DNA from 2 places in the Ruegeria sp. BF12 genome. Region 2 is predicted to be linked to the other one. Evidence: riboswitches for the same ligand, from Rfam matches in the RefSeq annotation. Region 2 holds a riboswitch; the other holds the start of a gene.
What was found. Region 2 has a riboswitch for thiamine pyrophosphate ahead of thiD (bifunctional hydroxymethylpyrimidine kinase/phosphomethylpyrimidine kinase). Riboswitches for the same ligand answer to the same signal wherever they lie in the genome.

Region 1: linked by a shared signal. The riboswitch ahead of thiB (thiamine ABC transporter substrate binding subunit) and the one ahead of thiD (bifunctional hydroxymethylpyrimidine kinase/phosphomethylpyrimidine kinase) in region 2 are both predicted to bind thiamine pyrophosphate.

The regions. Positions count from the first base shown of each region.
Region 1 is NZ_JBQFTP010000007.1:238,546-244,704, reverse strand. It holds gene ACR0J0_RS13475 (adenylate/guanylate cyclase domain-containing protein) at 1-482, opposite strand, end outside; gene ACR0J0_RS13470 (thiamine ABC transporter ATP-binding protein) at 643-1,335, opposite strand; gene ACR0J0_RS13465 (ABC transporter permease family protein) at 1,322-2,869, opposite strand; gene thiB (thiamine ABC transporter substrate binding subunit) at 2,845-3,825, opposite strand; TPP riboswitch at 3,858-3,961, opposite strand; gene ACR0J0_RS13455 (ArsB/NhaD family transporter) at 4,133-5,497, opposite strand; gene ACR0J0_RS13450 (CBS domain-containing protein) at 5,522-6,010, opposite strand.
Region 2 is NZ_JBQFTP010000011.1:53,268-59,426, reverse strand. It holds gene dnaK (molecular chaperone DnaK) at 1-350, shown strand, start outside; gene dnaJ (molecular chaperone DnaJ) at 425-1,576, shown strand; TPP riboswitch at 1,700-1,805, shown strand; gene thiD (bifunctional hydroxymethylpyrimidine kinase/phosphomethylpyrimidine kinase) at 1,851-2,654, shown strand; gene ACR0J0_RS16840 (FAD-dependent oxidoreductase) at 2,651-3,628, shown strand; gene thiS (sulfur carrier protein ThiS) at 3,612-3,806, shown strand; gene ACR0J0_RS16830 (thiazole synthase) at 3,810-4,574, shown strand; gene ACR0J0_RS16825 (thiamine phosphate synthase) at 4,571-5,167, shown strand; gene ACR0J0_RS16820 (HesA/MoeB/ThiF family protein) at 5,164-6,126, shown strand; gene ACR0J0_RS16815 (ABC transporter substrate-binding protein) at 6,146-6,159, shown strand, end outside.

The DNA of each region.
Region 1 (6,159 bases), on a different contig from region 2:
GCAGCAGGGGGTTCGTTTTCAGAGACAAAGGTTGGCCCGTCAGGTCCAGCTATGTGAGTTGTGACGAAAAGACGGCCGTCCGGGTAAACAACGGCAAGGTCGGTCAAATAAGGCGCCGACGCTGCAACACCTTTGAAGTAAGCCTCCAGAAATTCGGTATCGGACAGGTCAACGTCACCTGAGCTTGCGTCTTTCTGCAGGGATTTCGCAAGTTCCTCGATCGGCGTTGTCAGGCTGAAGATGTTGTCCTCAATCGACTCGACGATCATCGAAGCAGAAGTGTTCAGCAACTCGGTGGTGTTTTGAACATTGGCGTATGTTGATACTAACAGCACCGCTCCGGCCGAAAGCGCCACCAGTCCACCGATGGCCAGCGCCAGCAGTGCAGAGATTTTGATTTTGATTCTGGATCGAGGGCTGTCTGCCCGCTTACCGGCCTGGACCAAGCCGCTGCGTTCCAGATGTTTGTCTTCCGTGACCATTTTTGAACGATATTTTGCTTGACGGCTCGTTTCAACGCAGTTGGAGTCCTAACCTAGCGTTTTCGCGTGAGAGGTTGATGCAAAACGCGCGCTTTACTCAATGCGGGGCCAAAACCTGCGGACCTGCAATGCGACACGGATAATTCAGGCGAGGTCGCTGTTAACCGAGATATGCTCGCAAGCTCGGCGGAGGATTTTCAAAAAGCTTCTCGGTCACGACGGGTGGATGCGCCATCTCATCCGCCACAAGAACCGTTTGTTGCGCGATGCGGCGCGCGTCCTGCGGATCATGGCTGACCATCAGTAAGGTGGTGTCGGTCTCGGCTACCAGATCGGCCACGAGATCAAGCATCTCGGCCTTGAGGGCCGGCCCCAACGCCGCGAAGGGTTCGTCTAATAGCAAAATCTCGCGTCGCTGCACAAGGACTCGGGCCAACGCGACTCGGCTTTGCTGGCCGCCTGACAGTTCAGAAGGCCGCCGCCCGCCAAGCCCGGACAGGGCGACCCGGTCGAGTGCCGACTGCACCTGTGTTTCCTCATCTTTCGAAAGACGACCGTTCGGGCGCAGGCCCAAGGCAATGTTCTGTTCGGCTGTCAAATGCGGAAACAGGTTTCCGTCCTGAAACAGCATCGCCAAAGGGCGCTTACCGGGGTGCAGATTGGAGATACACTCGTGTTTCCAGAATATCTGGCCCTGCTTGAGGTCTCGAAACCCCGCGATGGTTTCAAGAAGTGTGGATTTTCCCGCCCCGGATGGCCCGATAATGGCAGCGCTGGTTCCAGCCCCGATCTGAATGTCAGCGCGCAGGGTGAAATTGCCATTTTCAATCACGCAGCCGTCAAGCTTCAGCATGCCAGCGCCCTCCTCGGTCCAAAAGCCAGAATGCACCCATCGACAGCAGCAGTAACAGCAGCGCGCCCCCCGCGGCAGCCTGCATCTGATAAGCCCCCATCAGCCGGTAAATCTGCAAGGGCAGGGTTGCGATCTGCGGATCGGCAAACAGCGCGATCACGCCCAGATCACCCATGGACAACGCGGCCCCAAGCCCGGCGGCAAAGCAGATTTGCGGACGCATCCGGGGCAGCAGGATGCGCGCAAAAAATGTCCCTTTGCCCATGTCCAATGAGATCGCAAGCCTGCCATGCCGAGCAACGGCGTCACGCGCTGCGGGTACAAGAATGCGCAGGGCAAAGGGCAGGGCCATTGCCGCATTCACCAATGCTGTCACGGGCAGCGCGAGTGTCGCTGGGTTCGCCAGCGGGCGGATCAGGATGAACAAGCCAGTTCCAATCACCAAGGGTGATGCCGCCAACCCCAGAATGCCGCTAAGCTCCACTATTCCGTACCGTCCTGTCGCCACGGCAGCGGCCATCGGGAGTGCAAGCAACAGAAGAATGGCGGTGCTGGCCGCCGCAACAATGATTGACGTCAATGCTGCACGAAACACCATCGCGGGCATTTCCAACAACCCTGCGAAACCGGAGATTACCACTGACGCGAGTGGGAGAAGCAAAAACGTGGCCGCTGCGAGGATGCAAAATGCGTCAAGTGTGGGTTTTCCTCCGTCCCAGCGGCGTATTTCGCGATCCAGGCCCGTTCCAAATCCATCTCCACGCGAAAACTTCAACGCGGCGAATGCGGCGGCGGCAGTCAGGGCCAATTGCAACGCGGAAAGCAGCGCCGCGCGACCGAGATCAAAATCGTAGGTAAAGGCCTGATAGATCGCCAGTTCGATCGTTGTTGCTCGCGGACCTCCACCAAGAGTGAGGGCAACGGCAAAACTGGTCAGGCAAATGGCGAAGATCACCGCCAGAACGCCCGGTAGAATACGCAGGAGCATGGGCAGTTCGATCAGTCGGAACATTGCCGCACCGTTGCAGCCCAGTTGAGCAGCCAATCGAAATCTTTCAGCGGGAATTTCCTGCCAGGCCTGCAGAACAAGGCGCGTGGCCAGGGGCAGGTTAAAAAACACGTGGGCCAATACAACACCGTGCAACCCGTAAATGCGGATGGGTGGCAGGCCAAAAAGACCCAGAAGGTCAGAAATCCACCCAGACCGCCCGAAGACCTGCAACAACCCAAGGATGGCTACGATGACTGGAAGAATAAACGGCGCGCCCAGAAGCGCGATCAACGCGCGCCGGCCCCGGAACCGTCGACGAGCAAGGGCGCGGGCCACCGGAACGGCCAGCAGGACACTGAATAGCGCGGATAGCGTGGCCTGGATCAGCGTGAACTTCAATGCTGCCCAGTCGGCGGGGCTGAACCCGCCGCTGGTTTCGGCGCGCAATGCGACAGCCGCAAGTGTACCCAGTATCAGCGTTGCGACCAGACCCGCCGCGCCGATACCCGGCCATGGGCTTACTGGCTGAGCGCGTTCTGCCATTCCGCAAGAGCCTGGTCCCGCACGGCGGCGGCTTCATCGGGTGAGAACAGCAGCGATTTCGCCGGCACGGTCAGGGTCTCGAAACCCTCGGGCAGACCTGTTGCCGGGGTCACGGCCGGATACATCCAGTTGGTCGTCGGGATGATCTGCTGAAACGCATCCGACACCACGAACTCCAGGAACTGATCCGCCAGTTCGGGCTGATCGGTTCCGGCCAGCTTTGCCGCCACTTCGACTTGCAGATAGTTGCCTTCATCAAAGGCTGCTGCTGCTTTGCTTGCGTCTTCTTCGGCGATCAGGTGGTAAGCTGGCGAGGTTGTGTAGCTAAGTACCATGTCCGACTCACCCTCAAGGAACAGACCATATGCCTCGGACCAGCCTTTGGTGACGGTCACGATGTTATCGGCAAGACCCGCCCAAATCTCGGGCGCTTGGTCGCCATAGGCCGCTTTGACCCACATCAGCAGGCCCAGACCGGGGGTGGACGAGCGGGGATCCTGAATGATGATCTTGGTGTCGCTGTCTGCCAGTTCCTTGAAGTTGGCAGGTGCCGACGCGTCTGCTTTGTAGACAAACGCGAAATAGCCCCAGTCAAACGGGGTGAACGTTTCGTCGGTCCATTCGATCGGAAGTGCGAAGTCCGCAGAGACGGAACTGGGTGCAAACAGACCGGTTTCCCGGGCTGCGGCAATCAGGTTTGTGTCCAGACCCAGCACCACGTCGGCGTCAGAGTTTTCACCCTCAAGCCGGACACGCGACAACAGCGCGGCACCATCTTCGACACCCACAAGGTTCAGTTCGCATTCGCAGGTCGCTTCAAAAGCTTCTTTTACCTGCGGGCCGGGCCCCCAATCGGATACAAAGCTGTCATAGGTGTATACGGTCAGCTGAGGCTTGTCGGCGGCGATGGCCGAAGTTGCACTCAGTAGTCCCGCAGCAATCAGCAGATGTTTCATATCATCCTCCATTGCGGCGAGAGGGCAAGGATGGATGAAACCTTTACCTTTCCCTCCGCCGGTTCTAGCCGGTTCAGGTTCTACGGGTTCGCCAAAGGCATCTCAGCGCGGTAGCCGCGCACCCCGAGGTGAGGCCGTCACTAGGGGGGATTGAACGAAAAGACAACCTAATAAAATTGCGTCGCGAAGGGGGCGAAGTTTGTAATTCCGCAAGTCGAGGCGATTTGGACGCCTCGCCGCTTCTTGGAACTTGAAGCCCTTTGAACCAGCGATGCTTTCAGCGTGCTTAGCTCAAAGGGCTCCGAAATCAGAAGTATCGCAGCCAAATGTACACGTTCGCGATCATCAACGTCAGGATCATGATCGGGAACGCGATTTTGGCAAAGGCGATAAAGCCGATGGGCTGTTTGGCCTTTTCCGCAAATGCGGCAACCGTCAGGTTGGCGCTGGCCCCAAGCAATGTGCCGTTGCCGCCCAGACAGGCCCCAAGCGCCAGCGACCACCACAGGGGTTCAATTGCCTCTTTGCCGCCAAATGTATCCGCCGTAGACTCGATCAACGGGATCATCGTGGCCACGAATGGTATGTTGTCCAGAATGGCGGACAGGATGCCAGAGGCCCAGAAAATGAAGAACGCGGTCCACATCATGTCGCCCTGCGTCAGCTCCAGCACTTTCTCGCCAAAGAAAGCCAGCAACCCAACGTGTTCGACACCGGCAACGATGACGAACAGCCCGCCGAAGAAGAATATCGTGACCCATTCGACTTCGCCAAAAATGTGGTGCACGGACTCGGATTGTTCCTCGCCGCTTTGATGACCATAGGCCAGCAGCATCAGCAAACCTGCGCCCGCCAAGGCCGACGTGCCCGGTTGAATGCCATAGCTGTGCCCCAGCGTGAAGCCCAGCAACACTAATGCCAGCACGCTCAGGGACTTGATCATCAGGACCACATCGGTGACGGCTTCGGATTCATTGAAGCCCATGATCCGGTCACTTGCCGATTTCGGGATGCTGGCCAGTTCCTTGCGGTTCATCAGGTAGATGATGCCGGTCAGGACAACCAGACATATGGCCGAGATAGGAGCCAGGTTCACAACAAATTGGTTAAAGCTCAGCCCTGCGGCCGAGCCGATGATGATGTTGGGCGGGTCACCGATCAGCGTGGCAGTGCCGCCGACGTTCGAGGCCAGGATTTCGGCGATGAAGAATGGAAAAACCCGCGTTTCCAACGCTTCGGTGATCAGCAAAGTGATTGGTGCGATCAGCAAAACGGTGGTAACGTTGTCCAGCAGCGCCGAGAAAACGGCCGTAATCAGCGTGAGCATGATCAGGATGCCGGTTGGATTGGCGTTCACCGCTTTTGCGGCCTTGATCGCCACGTATTGGAACAGCCCGCATTTGCTGGTGATGCCGACGATGACCATCATGCCGATCAACAAAGCCAGCGTGTTGGCGTCCACACCGGCCACGGCCTGTTCCTGATTGATAATGCCAAACAAGACCATCAACGATGCGCCCAGCATGGCCAGAATGGCGCGGTTGACCTTTTCTGTGATCAGTACCGCGTAAACCAAAATCAGGATTCCGGTCGCGATCCAAAGGGGATCGATTCCCAATAGTTGTGGAACAGAGAGAGCGCTCTCTCCGTGTGACGTCGAATGCGTTGCCAAGGTTTTAGTCCGGTTCGTATAGGGTTAGCTGAGTGCGCGATCCAGAAGCGAGTTGGCGCTTACGGTGCCGACGAAACGGTTGGTCTCGGGCTCAACAAGGATCACGTGCCGTTTGTATTTGTAGATCAGGAAGATGCCTTCCATCACCGGTGTGTCAGGTGCAGCAACAGGGATGTTGGATGGTCTTGACATGTTGTCCCGGACCTTTTCGGTCTTCAGCCGCACCAGCTGTTGTTCGAAATCTTCCCGTGTCAGATTCATGAAGCTTAGGGACTCGATCGGGACGCGGGATGCATCGTCGTTCAGACCAATGGTTGCCGCTTTGGGCAGGATCAGCTTGAGAAGCGTCGGGGCGGTGAAAACGCCAACATAGGTCCCGTCCTCATCCACTACCGGCAGAAAACGCGCCCGGCTGCCCCTGATGATGTTGAAAGCCGTCGCGATGCTTTCATCGGGCAGAATTGTTTTCTGTACCTCAGGCGGTACCATTACATCATAGCAGGTCAGGCCCATGAGTTTCCTCTGACTTCGATCGGCCGCCGGATGGTTTCCCATCTGCACAGCCACAAAAAACGCCCTGCGAGACATGCGGAAAGTCTGCCAAAGCGAATCATAATTTGATGATGCGCACTGCATTTCACCGTCAACCAGAATTGACCACC
Region 2 (6,159 bases):
ACAAGGAACGCCGCGAACTGGTCGACGCCAAGAACCAGGCGGAAAGCCTCATCCACTCGACCGAGAAGTCGATGGAAGAGCATGCCGACAAGGTCGACCCGACCACAATCGAAGCCATCGAGCTGGCGATCGCCGCGCTGAAGGACGAGCTGGAAACCGAAAATGCCGACAAAATCAAGTCGGGCATTCAGAACGTCACCGAAGCTGCGATGAAGCTGGGTGAAGCGATCTACAAAGCGCAGTCCGAAGAGGCCGAAGACGAGCCTGCGGCGGCAGACGCTGCTCCGGCTGGTGATGACGACATTGTCGACGCCGAGTTTGAAGATCTTGACGACGACAAGCGTAAGTAACGGGTAACCGGGCCAATTCGGGCCGGTCCGGTTGCCGGGCCGGCCCGATTACGTTGAGGCAGAAGGAAAAACTGATGTCAAAACGCGACTACTATGATGTGCTCGGCGTGTCCAAGGGCGCATCAGCGGACGAGATCAAGAAGGGTTTTCGAAAGAAAGCCAAAGAGTTGCATCCCGACCGCAACAAGGACAACCCCGATTCCGAGGCGCAGTTCAAGGAAGCAAACGAAGCCTATGACGTTCTGCGCGATGCCGATAAAAAGGCCGCGTATGACCGCTTTGGCCATGCCGCATTCGAAAACGGCATGGGCGGCGGTGGCCGTCCCGGTGGCGGATTTGGTCAGGGTGATTTTTCCAGCGCCTTCTCGGATGTTTTTGACGATCTGTTCGGCGACTTCATGGGCGGTCAACGCGGTGGCGCTGGCGGTGGTCGTCGTGCTGCGCGCGGATCGGACCTGCGCTATAACCTGCGCGTAACGCTGGAAGAGGCGTTCTCGGGTCTGCAGAAAACGATCACCGTTCCTGCCGCTGTGGCCTGTTCGGCCTGTGACGGCTCGGGCGCAGAAGGCGGGGTCGAGCCCACAACCTGCCCGACCTGTTCCGGCATGGGTAAGGTGCGCGCGCAACAAGGGTTTTTCACCGTCGAACGGTCGTGTCCGACCTGTTCGGGTCTGGGACAGATCATCAAGAACCCCTGTAAATCCTGCGGTGGCGCGGGGCGCGTCGAAAAAGAACGCGCGCTGTCGGTCAACATCCCGGCCGGTGTCGAAACCGGCACCCGTATCCGTCTTGCGGGCGAGGGTGAGGCCGGGATGCGCGGTGGCCCTCCGGGCGATCTGTACATCTTCGTCGAAGTTTCGGACCACAAGCTGTTCGAGCGTGACAGCGTGAACCTATATTGCCGCGTACCGGTCAGTATGGCCAAGGCTGCGCTGGGTGGCTCGATCGAAGTGCCCACCATCGACGGTGGCCGCGGTCGCGTGCAAATCCCGGCTGGCAGCCAATCCGGTCGCCAGATGCGCCTGCGTGGCAAGGGAATGCCTGCCCTGCGCGGCGGCGGTGTCGGTGACATGTTCATCGAGTTGGCGGTTGAAACCCCGGTTAACCTGACCAGCCGCCAGAAGGAACTGCTGAAAGAATTCGACGATCTGGGTGAAGATAACCACCCGGAATCAAATAGCTTTTTTTCGTCCGTCAAATCCTTCTGGGACGGCATGAAAGGCTAGCAGCCTCGATAATCTACGCACAAAAGGCCGGTCCCAAGGGACTGGCCTTTTTTGAGTCCAGTTTGGCCTTCGAAACACACGAAATTGGCCCTTGATTCCCCAGGCAACCCCTGAGATTGTCCGCTCAAACCGTTGGGGTGCCCTGTCCGAGGGCTGAGAGGCGTCAATGCGCTAACCCATCGAACCTGATCCGGGCAATACCGGCGTAGGGAACGGTCTCACAGTGCTTAGACGTTTTCCATGCCCGTTGCCCATTATGAACCGGAGCAACGACATGGCACCTATTGCTTTAACAATCGCAGGATCTGACAGCGGCGGCGGGGCCGGAATTCAGGCCGATCTAAAGGCGATGTCGGCGCTTGGGGTTTACGGGGCCAGTGTGATCACCGCAGTGACGGCCCAGAATACCAGGGCTGTGACTGCTGTGCATGGTATTCCATTGGATATCATTGCTGCCCAGATCGACGCTGTTCTGACCGACCTTGATGTTGGCGCGATCAAGATCGGCATGCTGGCGACACCAGAGATCATCCACAGCGTCGCCGACAGTATCGAGGGTTTTTCCGGGCCGGTTGTTCTGGATCCGGTCATGATCGCAAAATCCGGCGATGCGCTACTGGTCGAAGAGGCCGTACAAACCCTGCGCGATGTGTTGCTGCCCCGCGCGACCGTTCTGACGCCCAACTTGCCCGAAGCTGCTTGTTTACTGGGCGTTGCGCCGGCGGCCACCCTGGATGAGATGGTCGCACAGGGACATGACCTGTGCGAGATGGGCGCAGACGCAGTTCTGATGAAAGGTGGTCACGGTACTGGCGATATTTGCCACGATCTTCTTGTTACAACCCAAGGTGTGACCGGAGAGTTCACGGCCCAGCGCCAACAGACCCATAACACCCACGGAACGGGCTGCACTTTGTCCTCGTCGATTGCGGCCGGGTTGGCCAAGGGTCTTTCACTGACCGACGCCGTGGCTCAGGCGCACGGCTACCTGCAAGGTGCCATCACACAGGCTGACGGTCTGAATATCGGACAGGGATACGGACCAGTACATCATTTCCATCAGGTCTGGCCCGCGTGACGGTCTGGTCGGTCATAGGGGCCGGTGTGGCCGGATTGGCGGTCGCGTCCGAGCTTGTTTCACGCGGGGCCAAGGTGCAGGTGTTTGACCCCGGCGGCTCACCTGGCCCGCATGGGTGTTCATGGTGGGCGGGCGGTATGCTCGCACCCTGGTGCGAATACGAAAATGCCGAGGAACCTGTCCTGCGCCTTGGACAGGCGGCGATTGACTGGTGGGCCTCGCGGACGCAGGTTCACAGGCGCGGTACGCTGGTCGTCGCAAGCCCGCGCGATCTGCCCGATCTGCGCCGCTTCGCCCGAAGGACCGAAGCCTTTTCTGAGGTCAACGGAGCAAAAATCACGTCATTAGAGCCTGATCTCAACAATTTCAGCAAGGGCCTGTTCTTCAGCGACGAGGCCCATCTGGACCCACGTCTGGCATTGCAGGACTTGTCTCGCCAGCTTTGGGATCAAGGAGTCGAGTTCCACCAAAAGCTCGCGCCGATGCAGTTGGAAAACGCCATTGATTGCCGTGGTCTGCATGCGCGCGAATACCTACACGACCTGCGCGGGGTCAAAGGTGAAATGCTGGTGATCCGGTGCCGGGACGTGACCCTGACCCGACCCGTTCGTTTGCTGCACCCGCGCATGCCGCTCTATATCGTGCCGCGCGGGGATGGCGTCTACATGCTGGGCGCAACGATGATCGAATCCGAGGATAGCAGCCGCATCACCGCGCGTTCGATGCTGGAGCTGCTCAGCGCCGCCTACGCGTTGAACCCCGCCTTTGGTGAAGCCGAAGTGTTGGAAATCGGCGTCGATCTGCGCCCGGCCTTTCCAGACAACCTGCCGCGTATCCGGCGGTTAGGACGAACAATCTATGCCAACGGCCTTTATCGCCACGGCTACCTTCTGGCCCCCGCGCTGGCGCAGGGGGTGGCTGATCTGGCGTTGGATAACAAACATTCGGAGATGGTCGATGAAGATCGTGCTTAACGGCGAACCGCGAGAGGTGCGCGCCGAAACCCTTGCCGAGCTTTTGCAGGAATGCGGGCTTTCGGGCCGTGTTGCCACGGCGGTAAACGAGGACTTTGTGCCTTCTGGCCGGCGCATTGCCCATGCGCTCAATGCCGGTGATCGGGTTGAAATCGTTGCGCCGATGCAGGGGGGCTGAGGGATGAAGACGTTCTACGGCACCCAACTACCCAACCCGCTGATGTTGGGCACGGCACAATATCCCAGCCCCGCGATCCTGGAACGGGCGTTTCGGGACAGTGGTGCCGGCGTGGCCACTGTATCGCTGCGGCGCGAATCTGGTGCGGGACAGGCCTTTTGGCAGATGATCCGCGAGTTGGGCGTGCTGGTCCTGCCCAATACCGCCGGGTGCCATACGGTCAAAGAGGCCGTAACCACCGCCCATATGGCGCGTGAGGTCTTTGACACCAGATGGATCAAGCTGGAACTGATTGGCCACTCGGACAGCCTGCAACCGGATGTGTTCCAACTGGTCGAAGCTGCCCGCATTCTCACCGAAGACGGGTTCGAGGTCTTTCCCTACACAACCGACGATCTGATCGTGGGCGAACGCCTGCTGGCCGCCGGGTGCGAGGTGCTGATGCCTTGGGGGGCGCCCATAGGGTCCGGGCGCGGCCTGAACAACGAATACGCCTTACGCGCGATGCGGGCCGAGTTTCCGGACGTGCCGTTGGTGATCGACGCCGGGATCGGTTTGCCCAGCCACGCTGCGCGCGCGATGGAGCTGGGCTATGACGCTGTTCTGCTGAATACCGCCGTGGCACGTGCCGGTGATCCGGCTGCGATGGCGCGCGCGATGTCGCTGACAATCGAAGCCGGGCAACTGGCCTATCGGGCCGACCCGATCGAGGCGCGCGACATGGCCGAGCCTTCGACGCCCGTCATCGGAAAGGCGTTCCTGTCATGACCCTCGACCAGTTTTACCCGATCTTCGACCATTCCGATTGGTTGCGCCGGATGCTGCCTTTGGGCGTCAAGTTGGTTCAGTTACGGATCAAGGACCAACCGGATGAGGTTGTGCGAGAACAGATCGCGATTTCAAGTGACCTCTGTCGCGCGCATGATGCCGTTTTGGTCGTGAATGACTACTGGCGGCAGGCCATCGATGCGGGTTGCGACTGGATTCACCTCGGACAGGAGGATCTGGACGACGCGGACTTGATGGCAATTCGCAAGGCGGGGCTGAAGCTGGGCGTCTCGACCCACGATGATGACGAGCTTGAGCGCGTCTTGGCCATGAGCCCCGATTACGTCGCCTTGGGGCCGGTATACCCGACAATCCTGAAGAAGATGAAATGGCAGCAACAGGGTCTACCGCGCGTGACCGAGTGGAAATCCCGCGTGGGGAGCATTCCTCTGGTCGGGATTGGAGGGATGAGCGTTGAACGCGCGCCCGGCGTCTTGCAGGCGGGTGCGGACATTGTTTCGGCCGTCACGGACATCACCCTGAACGCGGATCCCGAAGCGCGAGTACGCGAGTGGATCGAGGCCACCCGATGAGCCGCTATTCGCGCCAAATGATCTTGCCTGAGGTGGGCGAGCAGGGTCAGGCCCGTCTGTCCGGGGCGCGGGTTCTGGTGGTAGGTGCCGGTGGGCTGGCGGCACCGGTTCTGCCGTTGCTGGCCGGTGCTGGTGTAGGACACCTGACCATCATGGATCGTGATGAGATTGCGTTGTCGAATCTGCATCGCCAGACAGTGTTTACCGAGCGGGATTGCGGCCGCCCCAAAGCGGAGGTTGCAGCAGAACGTTGCCGGGCTCTCAACCGTGAAATCTCGGTTTTTGCTGAAATTCAGGCTCTAACAAGGGCAAACGCGCAGGAATTTGTTTCCGACTCGGGCATCATCCTTGATTGCGCCGACAGTTACGCCGTTAGTTACACGCTTTCGGACGTATGTCGCGAATTGGACAAACCCCTCATCAGTGCTTCGGTGCTTGGATTGTCAGGTTACGTCGGTGGCTTTTGTGGTGGTGCTCCGTCTTTGCGGGCGGTGTTCCCGGATGCGCCCGAAAGCGGTGCCAGCTGCGCCACCGCGGGCGTTTTGGGTTCGGTGGTTGGCATGATCGGGGCGATGCAGGCGCAGATGGCGTTAAAACTGATCCTTGGTGTCGAGCCTTCGCCCCTTGGTCAGATGGTGCAGTTTAACGCCCGCACGCTGCGCAGTACGTCATTCCGATTTGATGGCGCACCGGAACCAGAGCAGAGCTTTCCTTTTCTTTCCGCGAGCCAACTGACCCGTGATGACCTGATTATCGAGCTGCGTGACCAGGATGAGGCACCCGAACCGATCCATCCCGACGCGCACCGAGTGTCGCCCCGGGCTTTGAAGACAATTCAATGCACCGGCCAACGGCTGGCCTTGTGTTGTGCCACCGGTCTGCGCGCCTGGCGTGCTGCGGAAGAACTGAAACCGGATTGGCCTGGCGAGATCGTGCTCGTCGCGGCCTCAACCTCGTGAACAGAAGGAAACGCGAGAAATGAAAAAGCTGAT